Variovorax paradoxus: one gene and its partner. The protein of the gene in region 2 binds, or shares a complex with, the protein of the main gene of each other region. Links are inferred from orthologs where the notes say so. Each region holds a gene or a part of one and is shown on either strand. Other genes may lie near its edges.

Evidence for each region. Proteins that work in one complex are often made in the same cells at the same time.
Region 1: the proteins of trxB (region 2) and trxA are in contact, whole or in part, in a crystal structure (PDB 1F6M), measured with the Escherichia coli proteins. The link is inferred for Variovorax paradoxus from one-to-one orthologs.

The regions. Positions count from the first base shown.
Region 1 is NZ_JAUSXL010000002.1:5,007,644-5,013,275, forward strand. Bases 2,734-5,581 are described here. They hold trxA (thioredoxin TrxA), read left to right. Parts: upstream 2,734-3,915; coding sequence 3,916-4,248; downstream 4,249-5,581. Other genes in these bases: QFZ47_RS27345 (PD-(D/E)XK nuclease family protein), read right to left, coding at 2,734-3,757; rho (transcription termination factor Rho), read left to right, coding at 4,431-5,581. Outside these bases: QFZ47_RS27340 (UvrD-helicase domain-containing protein), read right to left, coding at 1-1,169; more of QFZ47_RS27345, read right to left, coding at 1,166-2,733; more of rho, read left to right, coding at 5,582-5,632. UniProt on the Escherichia coli protein: Participates in various redox reactions through the reversible oxidation of its active center dithiol to a disulfide and catalyzes dithiol-disulfide exchange reactions.
Region 2 is NZ_JAUSXL010000002.1:630,387-638,587, forward strand. The notes cover bases 2,674-5,563. They hold trxB (thioredoxin-disulfide reductase), read left to right. Parts: upstream 2,674-3,583; coding sequence 3,584-4,543; downstream 4,544-5,563. Other genes in these bases: QFZ47_RS06750 (Crp/Fnr family transcriptional regulator), read right to left, coding at 2,728-3,402; rpmB (50S ribosomal protein L28), read left to right, coding at 4,728-4,961; rpmG (50S ribosomal protein L33), read left to right, coding at 4,973-5,146; QFZ47_RS06770 (DesA family fatty acid desaturase), read right to left, coding at 5,310-5,563. Outside these bases: outer membrane lipoprotein periplasmic chaperone LolA, read right to left, coding at 1-81; QFZ47_RS06745 (DNA translocase FtsK), read right to left, coding at 234-2,633; more of QFZ47_RS06770, read right to left, coding at 5,564-6,524; QFZ47_RS06775 (RsmB/NOP family class I SAM-dependent RNA methyltransferase), read right to left, coding at 6,658-7,929; QFZ47_RS06780 (M48 family metalloprotease), read right to left, coding at 7,958-8,201.

The DNA.
Region 1 (5,632 bases), 4.4 Mb from region 2 along the record:
ACCCAGCCCGACAACGCCGACTGGCCCAGCAGCAATTGCGCGGCCTGCTCGACGTCGTTCATGTCGACCCAGCCATGGGCGCGCTTGACCTCGGCGAAGGCGGAGATCAAAAGGCGCGTGAGGCGCGTCATGCGCTGCTGATAGAGCCAGGCCGCATGCTGGGCCTGTGCGGCGCAGAGCGTCTGGAGCTCGGCCTCGGCTTCTTGCGCGGCGGGGTATTTCTGCAGGTTCTTGTTGAGCCGGTCTTCGGTGGCGACAAAGAAGTTCTTGCGCAGGTGCGCCAGCGCGGGAGCGAGCGAGTCCTGCGGCGGTTCGCCAACACCGAACACGTCGATGATCGCCTCGGCCGCTTTCTGCGGCGTCTTGTTGGCTTCGCGGCCGAGTGCGGCGGCACGGTCGAGCCAGCGGCGCCTGGCCTGCTCCCCGCGCAGTGCACCGGTCGGCTCGTCCAGTTCCTCGAGCGAAGAATGAAGCGCGCTGAAATGCTGCACCGCCGACGCCGGGTCGGACAGCGAGAACTCGACCCGGCGCGTGAGCGCTTCGCCAAGTGCCTTGGCGGTCTGCGAACGGCCGTAGGTGGCGACCACCGCGTAGTAGTCGGCCAGCGCCTCCCTGTCGGCCGCCACCGCTTCGAAGAAGGGGCGCCAGGTGCGCGAGCGCGCCTCGGCATCGTCCTCGAGCAGCTCGTAGTTCGCGGGCAGGCCAAGCTCGCGCAGCACCGCCAGCGGCGCATTGCGCAGCAGGCCCGCAAACCAGGCGTGGAAGGTGCGGAACTGCACCGGCCGGCCGCCTTCGAGCAAGCGCCGGTAGAGGCCCTGCAGGCGCGGCACGGCAGCGAGCGCAGCGGCAGGCTCGACACCACGAACGACGAGTTCGCGCACCAGCTCCTCGGGGCTGCGCTCGGCGAACTGCTCGAGCCATTGGTCGAGCCGCTCGCGCATCTCGCCGGCGGCTTTCTTGGTGAAGGTGATGGCCAGGATCTCGTGCGGCTCGCAGGCGGATTCGCCCTCTTCGAGCAGCGCGCGCAGGATGCGCGACACCAGCATCCAGGTCTTGCCCGCGCCGGCGCAGGCCTCGACGGCCACCGAGCGCCGTGGATCGCAGGCGACGGTGTAGAAGGCCTCGCGCGTGACGTGCCGGCCGTTGTGTTCGTAGGCGGCGCCGTTCATTTCGCAGGCCCTCCATCCGAAGTCGAAGGTGCAAGCTGTTCGACCTCCCAAAAGTCCTTGCGGCAAAGGCCGCGCGCCGCACAGTAGTCGCAGATCGCGCCCTCCCCCAGCGGCGGCAGCGCCGCGCCCTGGGCGATGCGGGTGAAGTCGTCGAGGATGCCGGCCACCAGCGCATCGCGCGCCTCTACCACCACGGGCTGCTCGACGGTCTGCGTGCCGGACGACTTCTCGCCGACGTTGACATAGGCCGCGCGCAGCGTGTCGTCGGCCACCAGCGCGGCATAGAAGGCGAGCTGCGTGTCTTCGGTCGGGTCTTTCACGCGCTCCTTGGTGACAGCGGCCGATTCGGTCTTGTAGTCGATCACGAAGGCCTGGCCGTCCGGCATGCGGTCGATGCGGTCCAGCCGGCCGACCAGTTGCAGGCTGCCCAGCGGCTGTTCCATCCAGGGCTCGGATTCGGCGAAGACAGCACCGCTCGCCTCGTGCCCGGCAAGCCATTGAAGGTAGCCGTCCCGCACCGCCGGCCATGCCGCGGCGAACGGCAGGAACTCGGCATCGGACAGTCCGAACTCGCGCGTGGCGCGCTCGGCTGCCGTAGTGAGGTACGCCACGCGCTCGGCGGCATCGTGGGTTGGCTTCTCTTTCAGCGCCTCATGGAAATGGCCCAGCACGGCATGCAGCCAATTGCCGAAGTCGCGCTTGTCGACCTCGGCATCGAGTTCGTCGGCACTGCGCAGGCCCAATTGCCGCAGCGCGAAGAAACGGTAGGGGCAGCGGCGCAGGTCTTCGTAGACGCTGGTCGAGATATTGCGCAATGGCAGCAGTGCCCCCGACGGCGTCGGGTACGCAGTCGGCTGCAGCGCCACCTCGCGCGGGGTGCGCGGGTCCGCAGTCATCTGCAAGGCGTGGTCGAGCTGCAGCGCCTGCACCAGCGGGCTCGGGCGGACCGGCTCGCCGCTCGCATCGGACTGGCGCCACAGCACTTCGCAGCACGGATTGCACAAGGCCGCGGCCCATGCCGCGCGTTGCGCGGCCTCGAGCGTTTCGCGCGCGGGCAAGCCCAGTTCGGCCCGCTGGGCGGCGCTCCAGTTGCCGGGCGGCTCGGGCGACGCAGGCAGGCGCCGGTCGTCGCAACCGGGAATGACCACCGCGCCGAACGCGCGGCCCAGCAATTGGTGCAGCGGCAACACCACCACCTGCGGCGCCTCGCCGCCGGCGGGCGGCACGAAGCTGGCGTCTTCGAGCACGTCGCGCACCCAGGCCGTGAATTCGGCCAGCGTGTGGCGTCCGCCGGGAAATTCGTCGTCGCCGCCGTGGACATCGGCATCGAGCCACAGCGCGCCGATCACCTTGGCGCCGGCCATGTCGGCCGCGAGCGGCTCCCATTGCTCCCCGGCCTCGAGCAGCTCGCGCAAGGCGCGCAGCCAGTCGGCCAGGGGCCTCGAGCGGGCCATGGCCATGCGGCGGCCTTCGACGGCTTCGGTGAACGGCAGCAGCGCGATGTCCTGCGGCTTCTCGCTGCGCGCGGCCTGGCCGCACCAGGCGGACCACTCGCGCACGCCTTCGCGCCGCAGCCGAGCCTCGAGCGCCTGGGTGGCGAGCGCATCGCCGTCGGCGCCGCTCTTGAGCCATTCGAGCACCTGGTCGCTGCCGGCGTCGTGCGCACAGGCGCGCAGCGCGCTCATCACGGTGGCGGCGGCGCGCGTGGTGGAGAGCTTCCAGCCGGTTTCGTCGTGCGCCGTGACACCCTGCGCCTGGAGCTGCGCGCCGATGCGCCGCGTGAGCGCCCGGTCGGTCGCGATCAGCGCGACCGGCGCGCGGCCCTCGGCCAGGTGCCGCAGCACGCATGCGGCCGCGAGTTCCGCTTCGTCTTCGGGATCGGCGGCGACATGCGCACCTGCCGTGGTGGCCGCAGGGCTTGCGGGCACCAGCGAGAGATGGATGGCGCGATCGCCCCACAAGGTGCAGAGCGTCTGCGTGAGCGGATCGGACTGGAAGCCCTCGAGCACGATCAGCGCATCGACCTGCGCACGCACCGCGTCGCGCAGCAGCACATCGGTGGCATAGCCCGAGTTGGCGGCCCAGGCCACCGCGACGCGGATCAGCGCGCTTTCGATGCGGAACCATTCCGACTCGCTGCCCGCTTCGGCCACCTGGGCCGCGCGCTGCGCCCATTCGCTGCCGCGCACCTCGGGCAGCGCCGCGGCTGCCAGGGGCGCCAGCTGGTAGGCCAGTTCGACCACGCGCCCGGCCAGCGCGAAGCGCTCCGCGGCAAAGCCGGCCTGCGAGAGCAGCGCCTGGGCCGTGACCAAGTCGCGCGCCATGTCGAAAGCGATGTCGTAGCCCGTGGGCAGGAAACCGCCCGCGCTGCGCGCCCAGTTGCGCGTGGTTTCGAAGCGCGGCGCGAAACCCGGGCTGCCGCAGCGCGACCACATCCCGTGGGCCACGCCCATCAATTGCGCATATGGCACCAGCACCACGGTGCGCGCCGCGTGCAGCCCCTGCTGCGCGATGGCGCCGGCAATGCGCGCGACGACGCCGTCGGCGGGGTCGCACCACAGGGCCTGGACGGGGTGGCCTTCGTTCATGTTCTATCGAGGGGTTGGAGAGCGTGGAGGCGCGACGCGCAAAGGGCTTTTGCTATCGGTGTCATAGCGTTCCCGCATGGCACCCCACCCCTTGGTTTCTGTCACAATGACCAGCACTTTAGCTGCACCGAAACTCTCTGCGCACAAGGACACATCACATGGCCAGCGACCTGATCAAACACATCTCCGATTCTTCCTTCGAAGCCGACGTGCTCAAGTCCAGCCAGCCCGTGCTGGTCGACTACTGGGCCGAATGGTGCGGCCCCTGCAAGATGATCGCCCCCATCCTGGACGAAGTGTCGACCGCCTACGAAGGCAAGCTGCAGATCGCCAAGCTCAACGTCGACGAAAACCGCGACATCCCGGCCAAGTTCGGCATCCGCGGCATTCCCACGCTCATGCTGTTCAAGGACGGCCAGCTGGCCGCCACCAAGGTCGGCGCCATGAGCAAGGCGCAGCTCACGGCCTTCATCGACCAGCAGCTCGCCTGAGGCATTTCACCCGGCCAGCGCGCAATGCGTTGGCCGGACGGTTTTTTGCTGTCATAATCTCCCACAGTTCACCGGCCCCTTCAAGGCAACCGGTTCGAGTTCCCCGGTTTGTGAGGCAGCTCTCGCCTCACATCAAACCTCCCCCCGTTTTTCCGATCGATTGCCCCGCAAGGGGTCATTCCATGCACTTAAACGAACTCAAGGCACTCCACGTGTCTGAAGTCCTCAAGCAGGCTGAAGCGCTTGAGATCGAAAACGTCGGCCGCATGCGCAAGCAGGAGCTGATGTTCGCGATCATCAAGAAGCGCGCCAAGGCCGGCGAACAGGTCTTTGCCGACGGTGTGCTCGAAATCCTGCCCGACGGCTTCGGCTTCCTGCGCAGCCCCGACACCAGCTTCACGGCCAGCACAGACGACATCTACATCTCGCCGAGCCAGGTGCGCCGCTTCAACCTGCACACCGGCGACATGATCGAAGGCGAAGTGCGCACGCCCAAGGACGGCGAGCGGTACTTTGCGCTGACCAAGCTCGACAAGGTCAACGACGGTCCGCCCGAGCAGAACAAGCACAAGGTGATGTTCGAGAACCTGACGCCGCTGTTCCCCAAGGAACAGATGAAGCTGGAACGCGACGGCGTCAAGAGCGACGAGAACATCACGGGCCGGATCATCGACATCATCGCCCCCATCGGCAGGGGCCAGCGCGCCCTGCTGGTGGCGCCGCCCAAGAGCGGCAAGACGGTGATGATGCAGCACATCGCCCACGCGATCAGCGCCAACTACCCCGAAGTGCACATGATGGTGCTGCTGGTGGACGAGCGGCCTGAAGAAGTGACCGAAATGCAGCGCACCGTGAAGGGCGAGGTCATTGCCTCGACCTTCGACGAACCCGCAGCGCGCCACGTGCACGTGGCCGAGATGGTGATCGAGCGCGCCAAGCGCCTGGTCGAGCTCAAGAAGGACGTGGTGATCCTGCTCGACTCGATCACCCGCCTCGCCCGCGCCTACAACAACGTCGTGCCCTCGTCGGGCAAGGTGCTGACCGGCGGCGTCGACTCCAACGCGCTGCAGCGTCCCAAGCGCTTCCTGGGCGCCGCGCGCAACGTTGAAGAAGGCGGTTCGCTGACCATCATCGGCACCGCGCTGATCGACACCGGCAGCCGCATGGACGAAGTGATCTTCGAAGAGTTCAAGGGCACCGGCAACTCCGAAATCCACCTGGACCGCCGCCTGTACGAAAAGCGCGTGTTCCCGTCGATCCAGCTCAACCGCAGCGGCACGCGCCGCGAAGAGCTGCTGCTGGCGCCCGAGATCCTGCAGAAGACCCGGATCCTGCGCCAGCTCATGTACAACATGGACGAGATCGAATCGATGGAGCTCATGCT
Region 2 (8,201 bases):
GGTCTCGAGGCTTTCAAGGCCGCCAGCCCAGGCGTTGGCGGAACAGAGGAGGCCGATCAACAGCCAATGGCGAATTTTCAATTGGGGTTCCTCGGGAAGCGATGGCGTTGGCATGACCATACCCCGCTGCGCGTTGCGCCATGTGCGGGGCTTCATGAAGTTTTGCAACGTTATTGCAGCTTTTGCAAAGTGGCTGTCAGTGCGTAACGCCGGGGTCCGCAGGTATTTGCCGGCTATTCGGCGCGCGCCGGCACCAGGATCTCGCGCTGGCCGCTGCCGCTCATGGCGCTGACGAGGCCGGCCTTCTCCATGTCTTCCACCAGCCGCGCCGCGCGGTTGTAGCCGATCTTCAAGTGGCGCTGCACCAGCGAGATGCTGGCCTTGCGGTTCTTGAGCACCACCTCGACCGCCTGGTCGTACATCGGGTCCTTCTCGGCGTCGCCGCCCTCGCCCAGCATGTCGCCGTCGCCATCGACCGTGCCGCCTTCGAGCACGCCCTCGATGTAGTCGGGCTCGCCCTGGCTCTTGAGGTAGGCCACCACGCGGTGCACTTCCTCGTCGCTCACGAAGGCGCCATGCACGCGGATCGGAAGGCCCGTGCCGCTGGGCATGTAGAGCATGTCGCCCATGCCGAGCAGCGCCTCGGCGCCCATCTGGTCGAGGATGGTGCGGCTGTCGATCTTGCTCGATACCTGGAACGCGATGCGCGTGGGAATGTTGGCCTTGATGAGGCCGGTGATCACGTCGACGCTGGGCCGCTGCGTGGCAAGAATCAGGTGAATACCGGCCGCGCGCGCCTTCTGCGCGAGGCGGGCGATGAGTTCTTCGATCTTCTTGCCCACCACCATCATCAGGTCGGCCAGCTCGTCGATCACGACCACGATGTGCGGCTCGCGCTTGAGCGGCTCGGGATCGTCGGGCGTGAGGCTGAAGGGGTTGTAGATGAACTCCTCGCGCGCCTTGGCTTCGTCGATCTTGGTGTTGTAGCCGGCCAGGTTGCGCACGCCCAGCTTGCTCATGAGCTTGTAGCGCCGCTCCATCTCGGCCACGCACCAGTTGAGGCCGTGCGCGGCCTGGCGCATGTCAGTGACCACGGGCGCCAGCAGATGCGGAATGCCTTCGTAGACCGACATTTCGAGCATCTTCGGGTCGATCATGAGCAGGCGAACGTCGCGTGCCTCGGCCTTGTAGAGCAGCGAAAGGATCATTGCGTTGATGCCGACCGACTTGCCCGAACCGGTGGTACCGGCCACCAGCACGTGCGGCATCTTCGCGAGGTCGGCCACCACGGGGTTGCCGATGATGTCCTTGCCCAGGCCCATCGTCAGGAACGACTTGCCTTCGTTGTAGACCTGCGAGCCGAGGATTTCGCTGAGCTTGATCGACTGGCGCTTGGCGTTCGGCAGCTCGAGCGCCATGTAGTTCTTGCCCGGAATGGTTTCGACCACGCGGATCGACACCAGCGAGAGCGAGCGCGCAAGGTCCTTGGCCAGGCCGACGATCTGCGAACCCTTGACGCCCGTGGCGGGCTCGATCTCGTAGCGCGTGATCACCGGGCCCGGGGAGGCCAGCACCACGCGCACCTCGACGCCGAAATCCTTGAGCTTTTTCTCGATCATGCGCGAGGTCATCTCGAGCGTGTCGGGCGAGACCGTTTCCTGGCGCACCTGCGCGGCGTCGAGCAGGTCGACCTGCGGCAGCTTGCTGTCTGGCAGCTCCTTGAAGAGCGGCTTCTGGCGCTCCTTGACGACGCGATCGCTCCTGGGCACCTCGGTCATCGCGGGCTCGATCTGCACCGGCGGCGAGGCTGCGCGGCGCTTCGGGCGCGGCTCGATGCGCAGTTCTTCGTCGTCGTCGGCATCCGCCAGCTCGCCGCCGGCCGCTGCGCGCGAGAACGGCAGGTCTTCGGCCTCGGCGCGCTCGCGAGCGGCCTGCTTGCCCATCGCGATGTCGGCCGCCATCTCGCGCTTTTCGCGGCGCGACTCGAACAGCGAATAGGCCCGCGCGCCAATGCGCTCGGCGATCTGGCTCCAGGAGAAACGGAACACCAGCGCCGAACCGATCACGCCGGCGGCAATGGCCACCAGTGCCGATCCGGTAAAGCCCATCCAGCGCACGCTGGCCGGACCCACCAGGTAGCCCAGCGCGCCGCCGCCCGAACCCGGCAGATGGAATTCGAGCCGGTACAGGCGCGACCACTCGAGCACGGTGCTCGCGCACAGCAGCAGCACAAGGCCGAACCAGAAAGCCATGCGGCTGCGATTGAAGCGTCCGCGCACCGGTTGCTCGGCCGGCGCAGCCTCGCCGCCGCGCAGCCAGTTGGCCAGTGACGAGAGCCATGCCCGCAGGCCCGCCGCGAGGCACCACCACACCGAATAGCCCGCCAGAAAATAGCTGCCGTCGGCCAGCCAGGCGCCGATGCGGCCGCCCCAGTTCTTGATGTCGCCGCCGGTGCCGGAAGTCGACCAGGCCGCATCGGAGGGCGTGAAGCTCAGCATGGCGAGCAGCCAGAACAGGAGCCCCGCAAAGCCTGCGATCAGCGTGATCTCATGGGCGAAGCGCATGGCACGCATGCGCACCGGTTGCCCCTCGGCCGCTGAAGAAGATTGAAGTGTATTGAGCGAATAGGTCATGAAAAACGCGGCACCCAATCCTTCGAAACGGCGGCTGGGCGCCTGAACACTACAACAAAAGGACGCGGCTGCCAGAAGCGCCGGGCCCGGCGGCTCACGTCAGGGAGAGAAGCCGGTCCTTGACGATCATGGAGCCGTCGTCCTGGGTCTGGACAAATCCGCGCTCCGCGAGATCCTTCATCACGCGGCTCACCATTTCGCGCGAGGCGCCCACCATTTTCGCAAGATCCTGGCGCGAGATCTTGTCGCGCACCTTCAGGTTGCCCGCTCCGTCGTCGATGGCGAACTCGAGCAGCGAGCGCGCCACGCGTCCATAGACGTCCATCAGCGCCAGCGACTCGATCTTGCGGTCGGCATGGCGCAGGCGCTGCACGAGGCCGCGCATGATGTTGTAGGCCATCGAGGAGTTCTCCGGCAGGCAGCGTGCGAACGCATCCCGGCCCAGCACGAGAACGTCGCACTGGATCTCGGTGCGCACGGTGGCCGAATGCGGCTCGTCGTCGATCAGGCTCATCTCGCCGATGTAGTCGCCGGGGTGCAGCGTCGCAAGGATCACTTCGCGTCCACGGCTGTCGGCGCTCGTCACGCGCGCGCGCCCGGTCAGGATGATATAGAGCGCGTCTGATTTCTTGCCCTGCTCGACAATGACTTCGGCTCGCTTGAAGCGCTTCTTGATGATCGCATCCGCGATGCTTGCGGACTGCGAAGACGTGAGCGAGGCAAACAGCGGAACGCGCCGCAGCAGCTCAAGATTGGACAGCATCGACATTCATCAATCCCTGATACTGCGCGCGCAAGCTCGTCCATCATCGGCCCGATGGATTACTACAATCGCGCGCATTGAAAACACCGTGCACCCGGTGTTGAACCGAGCGGTGATACTCCACATATATCGCTACCACCCTGAAAATGTACACGCTGAAGCAGCGCAAATCCTAGGTTTTCCATTCATGTCCGCTCCCCAACACGCCAAGGTCTTGATTCTGGGCTCCGGCCCGGCCGGCTATACCGCCGCCGTTTATGCAGCACGCGCAAACCTCCAGCCCTTGCTTATCACAGGCATTGCCCAGGGCGGGCAATTGATGACGACCACCGAGGTCGACAACTGGCCCGCGGACGTGCACGGCGTGCAAGGCCCCGACCTGATGCAGCGCTTTCTCGAGCACGCGGAGCGCTTCAAGACGCAGATCGTCTTCGACCACATCAACAAGGTCGACCTCGGCAAGCGTCCGTTCACGCTGACCGGCGACAGCGGCACCTACACCTGCGATTCGCTGATCATTGCCACGGGCGCCTCCGCCAAGTACCTGGGACTCGACTCCGAGCAGAAGTTCATGGGCCGCGGCGTCTCGGCCTGCGCAACCTGCGACGGCTTCTTCTATCGCGAGCAGGAAGTGTGCGTGATCGGCGGCGGCAACACCGCCGTGGAGGAAGCCCTGTACCTCGCCAACATCGCGAACAAGGTCACGCTGGTCCATCGCCGGGACAAGTTCCGCGCCGAGCCCATCCTGATCGACAAGCTCAACGAGAAGGTCGCCGAAGGCAAGATCGTCCTCAAGCTGCACAACGAACTCGACCAGGTGCTGGGCGACGACACGGGCGTGACGGGCATCCGGATCAAGAACGCGCAGACCGGCGCCACCGAGCAGATCGACCTCAAGGGCTGCTTCATCGCCATCGGACACCACCCCAACACCGACATCTTCCAGGGCCAGCTGGAGATGAAGGACAACTACATCCTGACCCGCTCGGGCCTGCAGGGCTTTGCCACGATGACCAGCATTCCGGGCGTCTTTGCCGCCGGCGACGTGCAGGACAACGTGTACCGCCAGGCCATCACGAGCGCGGGCACCGGCTGCATGGCCGCACTCGATGCCCAGCGCTTCCTGGAGCAGGACGGCACCCTGTAGCCAAGGCAGGCCCCAAAAGGGCTATAATCCAAGGCTTTGCCGAAACTGGGCTCTTTTCAGGAGCTTCGGCAAAGCCGGGGTACCGCCACCCGTTTCTGGCGAGGTCAAGCTGCAAAACACCGTGCAATCGGCCAAGACTGGCCACGATTGCGCCGGTGCCAGCTGTTCAAGAAAGAGTGTCCTCATGGCACGCGTATGCGACGTAACGGGCAAAGGCCCGATGGTCGGAAACAACGTTTCCCACGCCAACAACAAAACCAAGCGCCGGTTCCTGCCGAACCTGCAATACCGCCGTTTCTGGGTCGAGACTGAAAACCGCTGGGTTCGCCTGCGTGTTTCGAGCGCCGCACTGCGCCTGATCGACAAGAACGGCATCGACGCCGTGCTCGCAGACCTGCGCGCACGCGGCCAAGCTTAAGGAGCTGAATCATGGCAACGAGCAAAGGCGGACGCGAAAAGATCAAGCTGGAATCCACCGCGGGTACCGGCCACTTCTACACGACCAGCAAGAACAAGAAGACGATGCCTGAAAAGATGTCGATCATGAAGTTCGACCCCAAGGCGCGCAAGCACGTCGAATACAAGGAAATCAAGCTGAAGTAATTCGGCCCGGTTTCCCCCACAAGAACCCGCTGCTCACCCAGCGGGTTTTTTGTTGCCTGTCGAACGGCAACACCCCTCCGGCCAAGCGGAGCGGCTATACGGCAGGCACAAAAAAGCCGACCCTGAGGTCGGCTTTTTTGATGGAGCGGGAACGCTCGCCTGCTCAGGCGCGTGCGGCGCGCAGGCGGGTCGAGAACTCGCGCAGGCCGGCAATGCCGCTGGCTTCCGCACGATGGCACCAGGCTGCCAGATCGGCCGCCAGCTGCTCGCGCGACTGCGAGGTGTTGAGCCAGAGTTGGCGCAACTCTTCGCGCATGGTGACCATCTTGTCGATCACCGGGTGGGCAGCGCGCGCCTGCACCAGATGCGTGCGGGCCGACGGCGGCACCTTGTCGTCATCGCGATGCAGCCAGTTCTTGGCAGCCTTGAGCACCGAGATGTCGCCGCCCTTGGTCTTGAGTGCAGCCAGTTCCGCCTTGGTGACACGGCGCATTTCGCGGGCATAGCCGGCCATCACTTCATAGCGGTTGGCAATGACGGCCTCGAGCGTCTTCTCGTTGGCCACGGGCTGGATGTCGCCCATCTGCATCTTCGGCGGCACCTTCTTGACCTTGGCCCAGCCGATCTTCTGCATCATCTGGATGTAGACCCAGCCGATGTCGAATTCGTACTTCTTGACCGAGAACTTGGCCGAGGTGGGGTACGTGTGGTGGTTGTTGTGCAGCTCTTCGCCGCCGATGATCAGGCCCCAGGGCGAAACATTGCGGCTGGCGTCCGGTGCCTCGAAGTTGCGGTAGCCCCAGTAGTGGCCGATGCCATTGATGATGCCGGCGGCCGTGATCGGGATCCACAGCATCTGGACGGCCCAGACCGACAGGCCCAGCGCGCCGAACAGCGCGAGGTTGATGACCAGCATGAGGCCCACGCCTTGCCAGCTGTAGCGCGTGTACAGGTTGCGCTCGAGCCAGTCGTCGGGCGTGCCGTGGCCGTAGCGTTCCATCGTTTCCTTGTTCTTCGACTCGGCGCGATACAGCTCGGCGCCGCGCCACAGGACTTCGTCGATGCCCTTGACCTGCGGGCTGTGCGGGTCTTCTTCGGTTTCGCACTTGGCGTGGTGCTTGCGGTGGATGGCCACCCATTCCTTGGTCACCATGCCGGTGCCGAGCCACAGCCAGAAACGGAAGAAATGCGAAGGGATCGGACCCAGATCCATGGCCCGGTGCGTCTGCGTGCGGTGCAGGAAGATCGTGACCGCGGCGATCGTGATGTGCGTGGTGACGAGCGTGTACAACACGACTTGCCACCATGTGAGGTCCCACAAGCCGTGTCCGAGCCAGTCGATGGCCGCGCTCAAAACGGCAGAGTCAGGAATCAACATTGAATTAAGTGCTCCATGGCCGCACGAAGGTGCAGCCTTTCAGTTAACCCGCGATTTTAAGGCGGCAGGGACTAAATGAGGTCTTTTACCCTTCCTTAAAGGCGCAGATTTACCCTAATTTGGAGTGCCGTGCCTAGTTGCGGTTCCACACCGCTGCAAAGAAGCCATCGGTGGCGTGGCGGTGAGGCCACAGCCGCAAATAGCGGCGGCCGTCCGCACCGCCGGCGCAGAGTGCCTCGAAACCCTCCACCTTGAGGCCCTGCAGCAGGTCCGCGGCGTCCTGGGGCACGAAATCGGGATTGGCGGCACTGAAAGCCTCGGCAATGGCCTCGTTTTCCTCGGGCAGCACGCTGCAGGTGGCATAAACCAGCCGGCCACCCGATTTCAGCAGGCGTGCCGCGCTTTGCAGGATGGCGGCCTGCTTGACCGTCAGTTCCTCGACCGATTTGGGCGACTGGCGCCATTTCAGGTCCGGATTGCGGCGCAGCGTGCCCAGGCCCGAGCACGGAGCGTCCACCAGCACGCGGTCGATCTTGCCGGCCAGCCGCTTGATGCGCTCGTCCCTCTCATGTGCAATGGCCGCCGGATGAACGTTCGACAGCGTGCTGCGCGCGAGCCGCGGCTTGAGCGCATCGAGCCGGTGGGCCGAAGTATCGAAGGCGTAGAGCCGGCCGGTGTTGCGCATGGTCGCGCCGATGGCCAGCGTCTTGCCGCCGGCGCCGGCGCAGAAATCGACCACCATTTCGCCCCGCTTGGCGTCCAGCAGCAGCGCCAGCAATTGGGAACCCTCGTCCTGCACCTCGACGGCGCCGCGGGCGAAGGCGTCCAGCTTGTTCAAGGCGGGCTTGCCATCGATGCGCAAGCCCCAGGGCGAAAACGGGGTTGCTTCCGATTTGATAGCAGCCTTCGCAAGCTCCGCCTTCACATCCGCCCGCTTGTCGGTGAGGACGTTGACGCGAAGGTCGAGCGGCGCGGACTGCTGCAGGCTTTCGACCAGGGGCCAGAAACCGTCGCCCAGCTGGGCCTTGAGCGGCCCGACCAGCCATTCGGGCAGGTTGTGGCGATGGCGTTCGAGCAGATCGTCGGGCTTGACGGCGTCGCAGTTGTCGAGCCAGCGCTTTTCGGTGTCGTTGAGGGCGCTCTTCAGAAAGTCTCGCGGGCCATGAAAGCCCAGGATCGCCATGCGGCGCTCCTTCGAACCGCTGCCCGAGGGCGAGAGGTGGTCGAACAGGAGCTTCTTGCGCAGCACGGTGTAGACGGTCTCGGCGAGCGTGGCACGCTCGCGCGGACCGAACTCGCGGTGGTCGCGAAAAAAACGCGAAACGACCTGGTCGGCCGGGTGATCGAATTTCAGGACAAGGCCGACCAGATCGGCGGTGGCCTCCAACAGGGCTTTGGGGTGCATGCCCCGATTGTCTCAGCCGGGCGGCCCCCTACGCCGTGCGCGCCCAGATCGCCCCGAAAGCGTGCCGCTCGATCTCGGCCAAGGTCGGCGAATGGCCGGCCCAGAGAACCAGCGCGGCGCCCGGCAGGCTCAGCGTCTGTTCGAGGTGGCGGCAGAGCTGCCAGCGGTCGCCGTCGTCCAGTCCCGGCAGTTCGACAAACACGATGTAGGCCCGGCGCCACGGAAATTCGCGCAGGATCTTGCGCGCCAGCCAGGCCTGCGAAATCGGAAGA